DNA from 2 places in the Arthrobacter arabinosi genome. Region 1 is predicted to be linked to the other one. Evidence: predicted binding sites of a transcription regulator. Region 1 holds the regulator's gene; the other holds the start of a gene.
What was found. Region 1 encodes HrcA, which represses chaperone genes, less so after heat shock. Its sites were predicted from a motif close to TTNGCACTCGNNNNNNNCGAGTGCNAA; they were not measured.
Positions count from the first base shown of each region.

Region 2: a site for HrcA is predicted at 2,338-2,364, ahead of ACX80P_RS12200 (Hsp20/alpha crystallin family protein). Genes of this name have one in related genera too.

Region 1 is NZ_JBTNDF010000001.1:426,756-432,331, reverse strand. Features, by position in the region: gene ACX80P_RS02080 (GerMN domain-containing protein) at 1-384, shown strand, start outside; gene ACX80P_RS02075 (16S rRNA (uracil(1498)-N(3))-methyltransferase) at 396-1,160, opposite strand; gene dnaJ (molecular chaperone DnaJ) at 1,163-2,296, opposite strand; gene hrcA (heat-inducible transcriptional repressor HrcA) at 2,408-3,421, opposite strand; gene ACX80P_RS02060 (DUF3097 family protein) at 3,599-4,459, shown strand; gene ACX80P_RS02055 (DUF4870 domain-containing protein) at 4,539-4,955, shown strand; gene hemW (radical SAM family heme chaperone HemW) at 4,995-5,576, opposite strand, start outside.
Region 2 is NZ_JBTNDF010000004.1:169,121-174,696, reverse strand. Features, by position in the region: gene nhaA (Na+/H+ antiporter NhaA) at 1-908, opposite strand, end outside; gene ACX80P_RS12215 (haloacid dehalogenase type II) at 1,068-1,736, opposite strand; gene ACX80P_RS12210 (DUF2630 family protein) at 1,736-1,981, opposite strand; tRNA gene ACX80P_RS12205 (tRNA-Val) at 2,164-2,237, shown strand; gene ACX80P_RS12200 (Hsp20/alpha crystallin family protein) at 2,453-2,908, shown strand; gene ACX80P_RS12195 (SDR family oxidoreductase) at 3,011-3,808, shown strand; gene ACX80P_RS12190 (hypothetical protein) at 3,910-4,128, shown strand; gene pstS (phosphate ABC transporter substrate-binding protein PstS) at 4,203-5,312, shown strand; gene ACX80P_RS12180 (SRPBCC family protein) at 5,368-5,576, opposite strand, start outside.

The sequences.
Region 1 (5,576 bases):
GTCGACGGCGCGGCCGACCAACGAGCGTTCGGCGCCGTCGATCTGGGCGGCGAATGGACGCGGGACGCCGAGAGCATCGCGCCGCTGTGGATCATCGACCCGCAGGACGGCGTGCAGGTGGACTCCGGGAACCTCACCGTCCACGGGGTCGGCCCGGCCTCGGAGGACGCGCTGGCCTGGCGCATCGACCGCAGCACGGATGGCTCCGCGAAGGGCGGCACCGAACTCTTCCGGGACGGCTCCGTGGACATCTCCCCCGAGGACGGGGCGCCGGGCGCCTACTCGTTCGCCGTGACCCTGCCCCCGGGCCGGTACGAGGTCACCGTGTCGGTCCCCTCGACCGAGGGAGCCTCCGGGGACTCGAAGACCGTCGTCGTCCGCTAGCAGCGTGCGGGCTACCAGCGCCCGAGCAGGTGGTTCAGCAGCACCACGGCCGCCGGGCCGGCCGTCGAGGAGCGCAGGACGTGCGGGCCCAGGCGCGCGACCCCGGCCCCGGCGGCGCGCAGCGTCCCCAATTCCGCAGCACTGATCCCACCCTCCGGTCCGACGACGACGGCGGTCGAGGTCGGTCCCCCCGATCCGGCCGCGAGAAGATCGGAGACCTGGTCGGCGAGCGGGAGGTCGGCGTCCTCGTGCAGGACGATCATGCGGTCGACCGCCCCCGCCCACGCGGCCAGCCCCGACGTGTCCAGCACCGCGTGGACCTCAGGCACGAACGAGCGACGCGACTGTTTGGACGCGGCCCGGACGAGCGAGACCCACTTCTGCCGGCCCTTCTCGGCCCTGTCGCCACGCCAGCGGACGATGCTCCGCTCGGCGTGCCAGGGCACGACCGCGTCGACTCCGAGTTCGGTCGCCGCCTCCACGGCCTGCTCGTCGCGACCGCCCTTGGCGAGGGCCTGGACGAGGACCAGCCGATGCTGCGGAGCGGGCTCCTGGCCGGCCGTCTCCACCGCGACCTCGACGGTCCCGTTCCCCACGGCGGTGATCACGCCGCCGATCCGGTAGCCCGCACCGTCGGAGACGTCGAGGCGCTCACCCTCGCCGAGGCGGCGGACGGTGGCGGCATGGCGCCCCTCGTCCCCGCCGAGCACGAAGACGCCGCCCGGGGCCGCGGCGCGGACCGCCTCGGCCGGCCCGAAGAACAGGGGACGCGTCATGGTCAGCGGTTTCCGAGCCGCTCCCGCAGGCGGGCGAAGACGCCGGAGCCGCTGCTGGCGAGCTGTCCGTCGGTGTACTCCTCGTTGCGCAGTTCCGCGAGCCTGCGCAGGAGCTCCTCCTGCTGCGGGTCCACGTTGCGCGGTGTCTCGACGTTGAGGTGGACCCGGAGGTCTCCCCTGCCCTGGCTCCGCAGGTGCGTGACGCCGAGGCCCCGCAGGGTCAGGATCTCGCCGGGCTGGGTGCCGGGCTTGATGTCCAGCTCCTGGTCGCCGTCGTAGGTGTCCAGGTGCACCGTGGTACCGAGCGCCGCGGCGGTCATCGGCACGCTCAGGGTCACGTGCAGGTCGTCGCCGTCGCGGAGGAAGGTGGAGTCGGTGGCGACGCGGATCTCGACATACAGGTCGCCCTGCGGTCCGCCGGCCGTTCCGGCCTCACCCTGGCCGGCCAACTGGATGCGCGTGCCGGTGCTCACACCTGCCGGTACCTTGATGGTCAGGGTGCGGCGGGCACGCACGCGGCCCTCGCCGCTGCACTCGTGGCAGGGGCTGGGGATGACGGTGCCGAAGCCCTGGCAGGTGCCGCAGGGGGCGCTCGTCATGACCTGGCCGAGGATCGACCGCACGGCGCGCTGGACCTGACCCGAACCGCCGCAGATGTCGCAGGTGCGCGGGGAGGTGCCGGGCTGGCAGCAGCTGCCGTCGCACGTGGGGCACACCTCGGCGGTGTCCACCTCGATCTTCTTGTTGACGCCGAACACCGCGTCCTTCAGGTCGATGCGCACGTTGATGAGCGCATCCTGACCACGACGCGTCCGCGACGGAGCCGCGGACTGCTGACCGCCGCCCCCGCCGAAGAAGGTCTCGAAGATGTCCTGGAAGGCGAAACCCGAGCCCGAGTACCCCGCGCCGTAGCCGCTGTCCGTCCCGTTCTCGTTGCCTGTGGTGTCGTACACCCGCCGCTTCTGCGGATCGGACAGCACCTCGTAGGCGTGGCTGACACGCTTGAACTCCTCCGACGCGTCCGGCCCCTCGTTCACGTCGGGGTGGAGCTTCCGGGCGAGCTTGCGGTACGCCTTCTTGATTTCCTCCCCGGTCGCACCCTGCGCTACACCGAGGACCTCATAGTGATTACTCACTCGTGCACATCACTTCCTGTTGGACGTCTGTCATCTGCTCGCCGGCTGCACCGGCGGAAAGGCCATGGACGGTTTCGGCGCCGCTATCGACAACCCCGGACCGCTGCCCCGCTATTCCTCGAGGATCCTCGAGAGGTAGCGGGCGACGGCGCGCACCGCCGCCATCGTCGTCGGATAGTCCATCCGGGTGGGGCCGAGGATCCCGAGCTTCGCTCCGGCATCCGGGCCGTATCCTGTGGCCACCACGGAGGCCTCCGACAGCCCCCCGTAGGGATTCTCGCTCCCGATCCGCACCGAGATGCCGCGCGCGTCGTATTCCATCTCCGACAGCAGCCGCAGCATGACCACCTGCTCCTCGAGCGCCTCCAGGACGGGGCCGATGCTCAGCGGGAAGTCCCCGGTAGAGCGGGCCAGGTTGGCCGTCCCGGCGAGCAGGATGCGGTCCTCCCGCCCGAGCCCGGCAAGCTGCTCGAGGGCCCTGACGATCGTACCCCCGTGGGCGCGCAGCCCCGGGGGGAGCTTGGAGAGGGCGACGCCGAGCTCGCCGGGGAGCGCCGTGAGCTTCACGCCGGACACGGCGGACAGGATGCGCTGCTTGAGCTCCGCGAGCTCCGACTCCTCGATCTCCGCCGGCGTCCGGACGATGCGCTGCTGCACGGTGCCGTTCGTGGCGATCAGGACCGCGAGGATCTGCTGCGGAGCCAGCTGGACGAATTCGATGTGCCGCACCGCGGCTCCGCCGACGCGCGGGAACTGGACCACCGCCACCTGGTTGGTGAGCTGCGCGAGCAGCCTCACCGTGCGGTCCATGACGTCGTCGAGGTCCTCGGCGCCCTCGAGCAGGGTCTGGATGGCCTTCTTCTCCGGCGCGGACAGCGGTTTCACCTCGGAGATGCGGTCCACGAACAGGCGGTACCCCTTGTCGGTGGGGATGCGCCCGGAGCTCGTGTGCGGGGCGGTGATCAGGCCCTCCTCCTCGAGGACCGCCATGTCGTTGCGGATGGTGGCGGAGGAGACGCCGAGCCGGTGGCGGTCCACCAGGGCCTTGGACCCTACGGGCTCCCTGGAGTGGACGTAGTCCTCGACGATGGCCCGGAGCACCTCAAGGCGTCGCGGTTCACTCATTCCTGTGTCACCTCCGGATCTGTTCCTCTTCCCACGGGTACGTGCGGCGGCTGGTTCCCGGTCGTTAGCACTCGACACGCGCAAGTGCCAAGTCTAGTACGTCCGCTGCGATTGTTAGCATTGGGATCCCGGGCTGCGGCAGACCGCCGGAGCCCCTGTGGGAAGGACGGACCCGGGATGGACCACGGCTGGGGAGCCCGCGACCTGGCGGCTCCGAAGCGGGTAGGACTCGCCGATGTCCCCGTCGAGAAGGACATGGTGCTCGAGGACGTCCAGAGCGGGTTCGTCGGCGCGGTGGTCCGGGTGGAGAAGTCCGGCGGGCTGCACGTGATGGTGCTCGAGGACCGCCGCGGCAAGACCCGGACGTTCAGGCTCGGCCACGGCTTCCTCCTCGAGGGCCGGCCCGTGCACGTCGTCGCGCCCGTCCCCGGCGGGTCCCGCACCGCCGCTCCTGCCGCCCGCACCGCCTCCGGCTCCGTGCGGGTGGAGAACGCGCGGGCCAGGACCGCCCGAGCCAGCAGGATCTGGGTGGAGGGCCAGCACGACGCCGAACTCGTCGAGAAGGTGTGGGGCGACGACCTCCGCCTGGAGGGAATCGTCGTCGAACCGTTGCACGGCGTCGACGACCTCGAAGGCGCCATCCGCGCCTTCGGACCGGGCCCGCAGCGCAGGCTCGGGATCCTCGTGGACCACCTGCTCCCGGGCACCAAGGAGTACCGGATCGCGCAGCAGGCGATGACCGCCCCCGGGGCCCGGGGCAACGTGCTGATCGTCGGCCACCCCTACGTGGACGTCTGGCAGGCGGTCAAGCCGGCCGCGCTGGGCCTGGCGGACTGGCCCGTCGTCCCCCGCCACCAGGACTGGAAGACGGGCATCCTGGCCGGTCTCGGCTGGCCCCACCACGACAAGGCCGCCGTGGCCAACGGATGGAAGCGCATCCTCGGCCGGGTCAGCAGCTACGCGGATCTCGAGCCCTCGCTGCTGGGGCGGGTCGAGGAAGTGATCGACTTCCTCACCGCGACTCCCGGCAGCCCCTGAGCCGACCGGAGCCTGCCACCCCGTATCCTTGGAGCACACTCCGGGGGAACATTCTCGACAGCCAGCAAAGGACTTGACGTTGTTCAACACCGCCGACCAACAGCACCACGGACGGGGCGAGTCGCAGCCCGCGTTCGAAGGCACTCCGGCGAACGCGCTTCCGCTGACGGCATCGGAAGACCGCCAGTTCGCCACGCTGGCCCACTTCGGGGGGATCCTCGGCTTCATCCCGTCCCTGCTGATCTTCCTGATCTTCAAGGATCGCGGCCCCTTCACGGCCCAGGAGTCCAAGGAGGCGCTGAACTTCACGCTCCCTCCCACAATCCTCGCCCTGCTGGCCTGGCTGCTGTCGCTCCTGCCGGTCGTCGGCGCGGTGTTCGCGGTGCTGAACGCCCTGATCTGGGTGACGATCACCATCTTCTCGGTCAATGCCGGGATCCAGGTCAATCGCGGGCGCCCCTACCGCTACGCGCTGAACCTGCGTCTCATCCGCTGAGCCCCTCCCGGCCGGTCCGCCCGACCCGCGCCCGACGCGTCAGTCGGGCAGCAGCCTGCGCACGACGGCGTCGGCGAGCAGTCGGCCCCTGAAGGTCAGGATCACGCGGCCCGCGAAGGCCGCGGCAGGCTCCACGAGTCCGTCGGCGATCAGCCCGGCGACCGCACGGCGTCCCCCCGCAGTGAGGGTCTCGGTGGCGAGGCCCTCCCGCAGGCGCACCCGCAGCATCACGTCCTCGACGTAGCGGTCCCCGTCCGACAGGATCTCCCGGCCCGCGGCCGGGGACCGACCGGCGGCGAGGGCGTCGGCGTAGGGGCGGGGGTGCTTCACGTTCCACCAGCGGGTCCCCCCGACGTGCGAGTGGGCACCCGGGCCCGCTCCCCACCAGTCGCTACCGCGCCAGTAGGCCAGGTTGTGCCGGCAGGCGTCCTCGGGGGTGCGCGCCCAGTTGCTGACCTCGTACCACTGCAGGCCGCCCTCGGTGAGCAGCTCGTCCGCGAGGGCGTACTTGTCGGCGTGGTCGTCGTCGTCGATCGGCGGCACCTGGCCCCGGCGGATCCGTGCTGCCAGGCGTGTCCCGTCCTCGATGATGAGGGCGTAGGCGGAGATGTGGTCAGGCCC
Region 2 (5,576 bases), on a different contig from region 1:
ACGTCGTGCGCCTTGGCCGGCCCGTGCGCCGGCTCGGCGGCGACGGGCTGCGCCGGGTCGTCGAGGTCCGATGCCGTGGCGCCGCGCGGGAGGACGGGGATGGCGAACCCGAGCAGGACGCCGGCGACGGTGGCGTGCACCCCGGATTCGTGGACCAGGGCCCACACCACGAACCCGAGCGGGAGCAGGATCAGCCACGGCGACCAGGTCCGGCGCTGGAAGAAGGTGGGGAAGCGCTGCGCGAGGAACGCGTAGAGCGCGAGCGGGACGATCGCGACCAGCAGGGGCGGGACGGAGATGTCCTCCGAGTAGAAGAACGCGATGATACTGATGGCCAGGAGGTCGTCCACGACGGCGAGTGTCAGCAGGAAGATACGCAGGGCGCTCGGGAGGGACGATCCGACGACGGCGAGGACGGCCACGGCGAAGGCGATGTCGGTCGCGGTCGGGATGGCCCAGCCGCGCAGTGCCTCAGGGCCCGCACTCAGCGTGATCGCGACGTACACCAGGGCGGGCACGGCGACCCCGCCGATCGCCGCCGCGACGGGCACGATCGCGCGGTCGAAGGTGCGCAGGTCACCGGCGACGAACTCACGCTTCAGCTCCAGTCCCGCAAGGAAGAAGAAGATGGCGAGCAGGCCGTCCGCGGCCCACGCCCCGACGCTCAGCTCGAGGTGCCAGGGCTCGTAGCCGAACCTGAAGTCACGGACCGCGAAATAGGTGTCCGCTGCGGCGGTGTTCGCGAGGACGAGCGCCAGGACGGTGGCGAGGAGGAGGAGCCCTCCGCCGACGGTCTCCTTGCGCAGGATGCCGGAGATCCGCAGGTGTTCGGGGTAGCTGCTGCGTGCGAAGACGGTGGCGTCGCGGGGTGTGCCGGGCGGATCGGACGGCATACGTGTGGAGGTCATGGTTTCCTGGGGTCGGGCTCGCTCGAGAGAGCGCCGACCAGACTTCCCGGCTCACCAAGAGTTCCAGCATAGCGGGCCGCAGGACCGGAGGGGCGGTGAGGACGCTCCGTTCCCGGCCTTGCGCTGCCTGCCGTTCCTCCCGACGGACACCGTCATCGCTCAGGGAGCGAGGATGTCGGCCAGTTCCCCGATCGTCGACACCTCGTGATCCGGGCGCGCCATGGCGGCAGGGTAGGGCGAGCCGGCGCGGTTCAGCCACGCCGTCCTCAGGCCCGCCCGCGCGGCGCCCTCGATATCCCACGGGTGGGCGGCGACGAGCACGACGTCGTCCGCCGTCCGCCGCACCGTCCCGAGGGCGTAGGCGTAGGACTCCGGCGCGGGCTTCCACCGCGGTGCGTCCTCGACGGACAGGACGGGGCCCATCTCCTCCCGGATCCCGGCCCGCTCGAGGAGGGCCTCCGCCGTCGCGGCGGCCCCGTTGGTGAGGGCCGCCAGTTCGATGCCCCGGGCGGCAAGGGCGCGGATCCCCTCGACGACGTCCGGGTGGACCGGCAGCTCCTGGAACCTCGTCATCACGTGCCCGATGGCCTCCCCGGCGTCACGGTTGAGCAGCTGGTCGGCGAGGACCGTGCTCAGGGCGTCCTCGGCGACGTCGGCGAAGGGCGTGTTCCCGCCGGCTGCCGTGAGGGCGAACCCGTCACGGAGCACCGACGCGAACCACAGGGCGGCCAGGTGGCCTGGAGCGCCGATCTCCTCGAAGTGCTGGGACATCCGCCCCAGGTCCGAGAGGGTCCCGTTGACATCGAACACCACGAGGCCCGGGCCCATTACTGGCGGTATCCCTCCACCTGGCTGACGGGACGGGCGTCGGCGTCGGCCGGGTCCTCCCCGGCCGACGCCTTCGCGCGGCGCTGACGCAGCAGGTCCCAGCACTGGTCGAGATCCTCCTCGACACGCTTGAGGCGGGTGGCGTGGTCCTGGTGCTCCGCGCCGGCGTCCTGGGGCTGCTCACGGAGTTCGTGCTCTTCCTGAACGAGTGCCTGGATGCGCTGCAGGAGATCCTGGTTGTCCATGGTGCTGTCCCTTCGGGGTGCGGTACCGGGTGGGCGCGGAAAACGCTCAGCAGGCTTTGCTTCAGGCTACTGAGGCGGCGCAGCGATGGCCAGCACGACCGCCGTGCAGGCGGTGGTCGCCCTTGTGCTTCGGGGGAATTTGGCGGGACGCCCGGATGGCCTAAGCTATGGGAGAACCAATTGCCTGTGTAGCTCAGTCTGGTAGAGCACCCGCTTCACACGCGGAAGGCCCGGGGATCGAGGCCCCGCGCAGGCACGAGGATCGGCTGGAGACAGCACAGGAAAGGCCCGTACCGCTACGTCGGTACGGGCCTTTCCTGTGCCCGGAGGATTTCGCCCCGGGCGAACACGCCTCCTTAGCACTCGGCTGGTCCGAGTGCTAACATTTTGCGTAGTTGAGCGGAGGGCGCTCAACTACGACGATCCAACCACCTGCCGGTGGCATCAGCGAAGGAGTTGTTTCCCGTGGCCATGAAATTCGATCCGTTCCGTGAGCTGGACCGCGTTACCGGCGCCCTGCTGGAGGGCCGCTCCGGCCTGCGCCTCATGCCGATGGACCTCTACCGCGAGAGGGACCACTACGTCCTCTCCGCGGATCTCCCGGGCATCGACCCCGGGTCGGTCGACATCGACGTCGACGGCCAGCTCCTCACCATCCGTGCCGAGCGCACTCTGCGCAGCGCGGAGGGCGTCAAGTGGCTGACCCGCGAGCGCGAGAGCGGCTCGTTCCTGCGCCAGCTCAACCTCGGCCAGGGCGTCGACACGGAGGGCATCGCCGCCCGCTACGAGAACGGGGTCCTCAGCGTGACGATCCCCGTCATCGAGCGCGCGAAGCCCCGCAAGATCGAGGTGATCAGCGGTGAATCCGCTGAATCGGTCCAGTCGTCCGTCACGGACGCGGCCCCCCAGGGCGCCGTCGACGCGTAGGACCGCCCGCCACGGATACCCCCGGGCGCCCGCCCGGGGGTATCCGGCGTCCACCCCAGGTTCCCCTTGCACACCGGGCGGCCGGGTGCGAAGGATGGGGGCATGGACTTCACACCGAGCAAAGCAATCGTCACCGGTTCCGATTCCGGCATCGGCCGCGCGACGGCCGTCGCCCTTGCCGCGGCAGGCTGCGACGTCGGCGTCACCTGGCACTCCGACCAGGAGGGAGCCGAGGAGACCGCCCGCCTCGTGCGGGAGAAGGGCGTGCGGGCCGCCGTCGCGCAGCTCGACACCACGGACGCGCCCGCCTGCGGCGACGTCGTCGACCAGCTCGCGCACGAGCTCGGCGGCCTCGACGTCTTCGTCAACAATGCCGGCGTCAACGGCGGCACCATGTTCATGGAGACGGACTGGGACACGTGGCGCGGCACGATGGGCGCGAACCTCGACGGCGCGTTCGTCTGCCTCCAGCGGGCCGCGCGGCACATGATCGACGGCGGCCGGGGCGGGCGCATCATCGCAGTGACCAGCGTGCACCAGGAGCAGCCGCGCGTGGGCTCGGCGGCGTACGACGCCTCGAAGCACGGACTCGGTGGCCTGATCCGGACCATCGCCCTCGAACTGGCGGATCGGGGCATCACCGCCAATGCGGTGCTGCCCGGTGAGATCAACACGCCCATGAACGACTCCGAGGAGAAGGACCCCCACTCCATGGACCGCCCTGGCATCCCGCTCGGCCGCCCCGGCGCACCCGAGGAGATCGCCGACGTCGTCGCGTTCCTCGCCTCCGGCGCCTCCAGCTACGTCAATGGTGCCTCGTTCGTCGTCGACGGCGGCATGCTCCTCATGGGCCCCCAGGCGGGATCGCATCTGACGAGCGGAGCATGGCGGACCCTCTGACGGCGTCGGGGCGGGAACCGCACCAACCTTCAGCAGGCATTCACGCGCCGTTCAGGAAGCGCGGCTACGGTGGAATCCCGGAACCTCCCGAAAGGCCCACCATGGACGCTCTCCCCCCAGCCCCCGATGTCGAGCTCCAGGACTGGTCGGGCTTCACGCGCGGCCAGGACGTCGTCCTCCACCACGCCACGCGGGCCCAGCTGCACGGTGTCCTGGACATGAGGACCGACGACGCCTCCGTGGTGTGGATCAGGCTGAGCGACGGCGGTGGCCGCCGCCTCGTCCACCGGGGCGACGGCTACCGCCTCCGCCACGCCTGACCCGCCCCCGAGGGCGTTCGTCCACCGGCTGTCCACCTTGGGTTCACCGATCAGCCACCTGTAACGTTGCGGTGGTGAGAATTCGTGCCGCCCTGTCCCTGTCGCTCGCCGTCGTCCTCGGCCTGACCGCCTGCGGGTCGGACTACCCCCTCGGACCGGAGCAGAAGGCGGCGGCGCAGCGCGGCGACACGAGCCTCCAGGGAGCGGTGACGGCCTCCGGCTCCTCCGCCCAGGGGCCCGCGATGGATGCCTGGCGGACGGGACTCTCCGCGCTGTATCCGCGTGCGCAGGTCCAGTACTCACCCGACGGTTCCGGAGCGGGGCGCGGTGCGCTGCTCGCGGGTGCCGTGGGGTTCGCCGGCTCGGACGCCTACCTGAGCGACGAGGAGCTCGCGGAGTCCACGGAGGCGTGCGGGCCGGGTGGCGCCTTCAACATCCCCGCCTACGTCTCGCCGATCAGCGTGGCGTTCAACCTGCCCGGGATCTCCGAACTGGATCTCGACGCCGCCACCGTGGCCCGGATCTTCCGCGGTGAGATCACGGTGTGGGACGATCCCGCCATCGCCGCGCAGAACGACGTCGACCTCCCTGCCCTGCCCATCGCCGCGGTGAGCCGCTCCGACGACTCGGGCACCACCGAGAACTTCACCGACTACCTCCACGCCGTGGCCCCGGAGATCTGGACCGAGGAGGCCGACGGGACGTGGCCCTCGGGCCTCGCCAACGAGAACGCGAAGGGGAACGCAGGGGTGGTCAGTACGGTCGCCGGTACCGCGGGCGCCGTCACGTACGCCGACGACTCCGCCGTCGGGGATCCCCTCGGACGCGTGGCGCTGAAGGTCGGCGACGACTACGTGCCGGTGAGCTCCGAGGCCGCCGCGGCAGCGGTCGACCTCGCGGGTCGCACCCCCGGACGCAAGGACCACGACATCGCACTGGACCTCGACCGGAGGACCAGCGAACCCGGGGTCTATCCGCTGGTCCTCGTGTCCTACCACGTGTACTGCTCGCGCTACGAGAACGAGGCGACGGCCGCGGTCGTGCGGGCCTTCGGCACCTACGCCGTCAGCGAGGAAGGCCAGGCCGCAGCCGCGGAGGCCGCGAAGAGTTCGCCCATCTCCCCGGAACTGTCACGGCAGGCCACCGACGCGATCGCGTCCATCGAGGTGGGGGACATCCCCTAGGACGAGCGAGGAGACGGATCCCCGAAGGGATCCGCCTCCTGCGGCGCGGGATGCATCAGCCGATGCGCGGGCCGCCTGAATCGGGATCGTCCGTCGAGGTGTCCGGCAGGGTGCTGTCGGCCGGCTCGGCCTCGGAGGTGACGCCCGACGGCGGTGCCGCGACGTCGCCGCGCCAGGCGCCCGTCTCGCCGCCGCTCTTCTCGATGAACTGCTTGAACCGCTTGAGGTCGCCCTTCACCTGTGCGGCGTCGGCGTTGACGACTG